2 regions of the Neobacillus sp. D3-1R genome follow, and region 2 is predicted to be linked to the other one. Evidence: riboswitches for the same ligand, from Rfam matches in the RefSeq annotation. Region 2 holds a riboswitch; the other holds the start of a gene.
The links. Region 2 has a riboswitch for thiamine pyrophosphate ahead of thiW (energy coupling factor transporter S component ThiW). Riboswitches for the same ligand answer to the same signal wherever they lie in the genome.

Region 1 (2,206 bases), 310 kb from region 2:
TAAATGCGGTTAATCCGATGGTGCTTCCCATTTGGGATGTAAAAGTAGCAAAAAAAAGATTCCGAAACGTTCGATTTTGAAAAATCTCCCGAAATTTTTTCATCCTGCATTCCCCTATTCACGATTTGATACTCTTATCATAGTAAAAAGGGAATATGTGGTATAGCGACTTGTGATGGTTTTTTTCTCATTCTCAAGACGGATGAAGACTGAGCTTTATTTTTTATAGAACTCCTAGTTTATCCAAGATGATTGAGGGTAAAGAAAGATAACTACTTGATATAAAGGGGTTTGTTAATATAATGGAGATCAATTCTACAAAACTAACTATGCATAATAAATTTTGCACAAAAAAAATACTAGATATATTTCAAACCATTAAACAATTTGACGGGAAGACCTATATTTGTTGTAACTACAAAATTATTGATGGAGAAAATTTACCTAGATTAGTTTCTTTTTTACTTACTCTTCAACCCAAAACAAATATTAAAATTATTGCAGAAGGAAGAAATGTCCATAAACATCTTAGCTTGTTAAAAGATATGATGACAAAGAGTGCAGATTATATGAAAGTGAATCCAAAAACAGTGCTGATTTCGAAAAAAACAATGTATATATAAAAAGACACGGAAATGGATCCGTGTCTTTTTGTCTTTAGTTGTTAATCTAGATCTATCTTTTTTCCTAATATGGTTTAAACCATTCTCTTTGGTGCAGCACTAATAACTAAAATAACTACAATAGCACTTATAATGAAGCTAGGTAACATATATGTTCCATTATAAAGTAAAGAATAAAGAGCGACATTTTGGCCCTCAGGAGCATATTCACCGAAGAAAACAATGCCTGAATAAAAATGGGCTAAAAATCTTAAAAGGCTTCCAAGTAAGATACCTATTGTTGCTAATGTCATCCATTTGCCTTTCTTCTGTGCTTGAACTGCACCTTTAACTTGAGAAGCAAAGATTCCTGCTAATCCTAATACGGAAAAGGCAACTAAATAATCGATAATTCCTTGAACTGGTGTATAAATTTGTGAGTATCCTAATACAAACTGAAGTAGTCCAAATAAAAATCCAGTTAATAGCCCACCTTTGATTCCCCATCGCAATGCCATTAAAAACACTGGTACCATTGCAATAGAAACGGATCCACCTTGTGGCCAAATTCTTGAAAATACAAAATTGGATACTAAGTCTAGTAAAAAGGCTAATGCGGTAAAGACTGCAACCTCTACTAGAAATAACGTTTTACTCTGTTTCATTTCTCGTTTCCCCCTTTTTATAATTGGAAACGTCTGACTAACCAACCCACTGTGTTAAAACACGATTGATATAGTTTTTGGCAAATAAAAAAACAATCTGGACGGTTTTGGATGGTCCACATTGCTTCTATCCATAAACCACATTCCTACGCTAGCATTAACTAACAGGTTCAAAGGGTTAGAACTCAAACGCTCACTCTCAGCCGGCTTCCTGCGGCCCCCCTTGTGGAAATTATTTAATTTTAAAAGACAATTTGACTATACAACTATTTATCTTTGTTTACAAGTAAAATATTTTACTAACCACATTATGAATTCAAGTATAATTCCAAACTCACAACCCTTATTACCATATAAATCCAAATTTTGATAGAATTTTTCATCTCTCACTTTTTTTCGCCATAACTTTTCATTTTTCTACAAAACTCGATGAAGGAGATTAACAAAACTGCTCGAATACTATTGCTAACACCTATATTTTAATTTGTTTTACCTTCTGGAGGGCTACTATGTTATCCGAAACTGGATTTTCAAAATTAATAGACTACCTGTTAAGCAGGAAGGAAGAATTATTAAATGAATGGGGCAAAAAAATTATTATTTCATATGATGACCCCTTCAAGTTACAAATTCGTGATAATGGCGAAGCCATGTTTTCGATATTATTAAACATTTTCACGATGACAGATCAACAGTTAGATGATCATCTTAAACGTTTAGCTGCAAAAATCGCTATGGAGAGAGTTCATGCTGATATCAATATCGGTGATTTTGTTTACAATGTTAGCTCTGGGAGAACCATTTTATATCAACAATTATCCCAATCTAAACTTGAATGGGAAGAAATGCAGCAAGCTATGAATAAAATTAACTATTGTTTTGATAAGTTCTTATATTTTGCTGTTTCAAGCTATACAGATGCTAAAAATAAAATCATCC
Region 2 (2,206 bases):
TTGGAAAAATGTCGTGGTTGACCCCGTTATGATTGCAAAGGGAGGAGCATCATTACTACAAATGGAAGCCATTTCTGCCTTAAAGCAATACTTATTACCGCTTTCAATGATCGTGACACCGAATATTCCAGAAGCAGAGGTTTTGACTGATATGTCTATTCAAACCCTTGCAGATAAAAAAGAAGCAGCTCAAAGGCTTTATGATTTAGGGGTAAAACATGTGGTGATTAAAGGTGGCCATGATGAAAATCATTTGGAATCAATTGATTTATTGTTTGATGGAAACGAATTTACCACTTTTTCAAGTAAAAGAATCAGCACTAAGAATACACATGGAACAGGCTGTACTTTTTCAGCGGCGGTTACAGCAGAATTGGCAAAGGGCTTAAGTGTCTATGAAGCCGTTTCAAAGGCAAAGAACTTTATCCAGGCAGCAATTGAGGATGATTTACAAATTGGGCGAGGACATGGACCAACTAATCATTGGGCTTATCGAAAAAGAAATTGGGTAGGTGTTGGGGGAAAATGATTACGGAACTATTAAAAGTCTATTTTATTATGGGAAGTACGAATTGCAGGAAGACGCCAAGTGAAGTATTGGAAGAAGCCATAGAAGGAGGAATTACTCTTTTTCAGTTTCGTGAGAAGGGAAGCGGAGCTTTGGTAGGTGAGGAAAAAGTGAAACTAGCCAAGGAACTTCAGCAAATATGCAAAGCCCATCAAATCCCTTTTATCGTGAATGATGACATTGAATTGGCTATTTTGCTCGATGCCGATGGTGTTCATATTGGGCAAGAAGATGAACCGGTCGCGGCGGTTCGAGAGATAATAGGCGATAAAATTCTTGGCGTGTCTGTTCATAGTTTGGAAGAAGCCATGATCGCGATAGAAGGCGGAGCTGATTACTTTGGATTGGGGCCCATTTTTCCGACTAAAACAAAGGAAGCTGCGAAGGAATCACGAGGTACCACTCTAATAGAAGAATTCCGTGCAAAAGGAATCACTATTCCAATCGTAGGAATAGGAGGGATTACAGCTGAAAATGCTGGTGTTGTTATGAAAGGTGGAGCTGATGGCGTCTCCGTTATTACTGCAATAAGCCATGCGGATTCTATTCGTGAAGCCGCAAGAGAATTGAGAAAAAGTGTGTTTGAGTCATTGTAGTCTTGAAAGCTGATTACCATACAACTAAAAACTAAATACCAGCACTGGGGGAGCCAAAATCGAAACAATAGGCTGAGATTAGACCACTAACACAAAAGGTCTTAAACCCTTGCACCTGATCTGGATCATACCAGCGTAGGGAAGTGTAAAATAGTGATAACTTATTACATGTACCAGTCTTGTAATCTCAGGAATGGAATGTATGAAAAGGTCATCCCTCAGTGCTTATTAAAAACATTGGAGGGATTTTTTTATGCGTAAAACTCATAAGCTCACACTGACAGCCATGTTCATCGCCATTGGAACCATTTCTAGTAATCTATTTTTTATTCCAATTGGGTTCACCAAGCTTTTTCCCGTTCAACATTTTATTAATGTATTATCTGCAGTGCTGCTGGGGCCATATTATGCGGTGGCACAAGCCCTATGTACCAGCTTAATAAGAAATATGATGGGGACCGGCTCTATTTTTGCTTTCCCAGGAAGTATGGTGGGGGCACTCCTTGCTTCGCTGTTATTTTTAAAAACGAGAAAAATCTATATGGCCTTTTTCGGAGAAGTGATTGGAACAGGAATCCTTGGGGCTTTGCTTTCTTACCCGATTGCCACATTCGTTCTTGGTCAAAAGGCGACGTTATTTGGGTTTATCCCATTATTTATTTTCAGCTCATTTGCTGGAGCATTAATCGGAGCTATCATTCTCTCGATCTTTTTAAAAAAGAAGGTAGTGATCTTTCAAAATATCCAACAACAAGATATAAAAGGAGACTAACCTAAAATGGAAAACACTCAAAATGAAATATCAATTGGTATAGAAGAAAAGCTACCACCTATTCAAAACTTACTATATGGCCTGCAGCATGTATTCGTATCAAATGTTTGGCTTGACCCGATTTTTGTAGCGGCCATGATTGGATTACCTTTTGCGATGGCGGCTAATATGGTCAACGCCATCTTTATTGCAGCAGGGCTCGTTACTCTAGTTCAAGCTACTAAACTAGTTCGACTACCAATCATACAAGGGCCTTCCGCCGCCTTTGAT

Region 1: it holds a riboswitch for thiamine pyrophosphate, as region 2 does, so the genes downstream of both, thiT (energy-coupled thiamine transporter ThiT) here and thiW (energy coupling factor transporter S component ThiW) in region 2, are expected to answer to the same signal.

What each region holds. Positions count from the first base shown of each region.
Region 1 covers NZ_CP197471.1:1,060,053-1,062,258, reverse strand. The annotation lists gene ACSBPO_RS05325 (MFS transporter) at 1-103, opposite strand, end outside; gene ACSBPO_RS05320 (HPr family phosphocarrier protein) at 303-623, shown strand; gene thiT (energy-coupled thiamine transporter ThiT) at 698-1,267, opposite strand; TPP riboswitch at 1,394-1,501, opposite strand; gene ACSBPO_RS05310 (histidine kinase N-terminal domain-containing protein) at 1,777-2,206, shown strand, end outside.
Region 2 covers NZ_CP197471.1:754,902-757,107, forward strand. The annotation lists gene thiD (bifunctional hydroxymethylpyrimidine kinase/phosphomethylpyrimidine kinase) at 1-529, shown strand, start outside; gene thiE (thiamine phosphate synthase) at 526-1,164, shown strand; TPP riboswitch at 1,201-1,323, shown strand; gene thiW (energy coupling factor transporter S component ThiW) at 1,418-1,936, shown strand; gene ACSBPO_RS03635 (solute carrier family 23 protein) at 1,943-2,206, shown strand, end outside.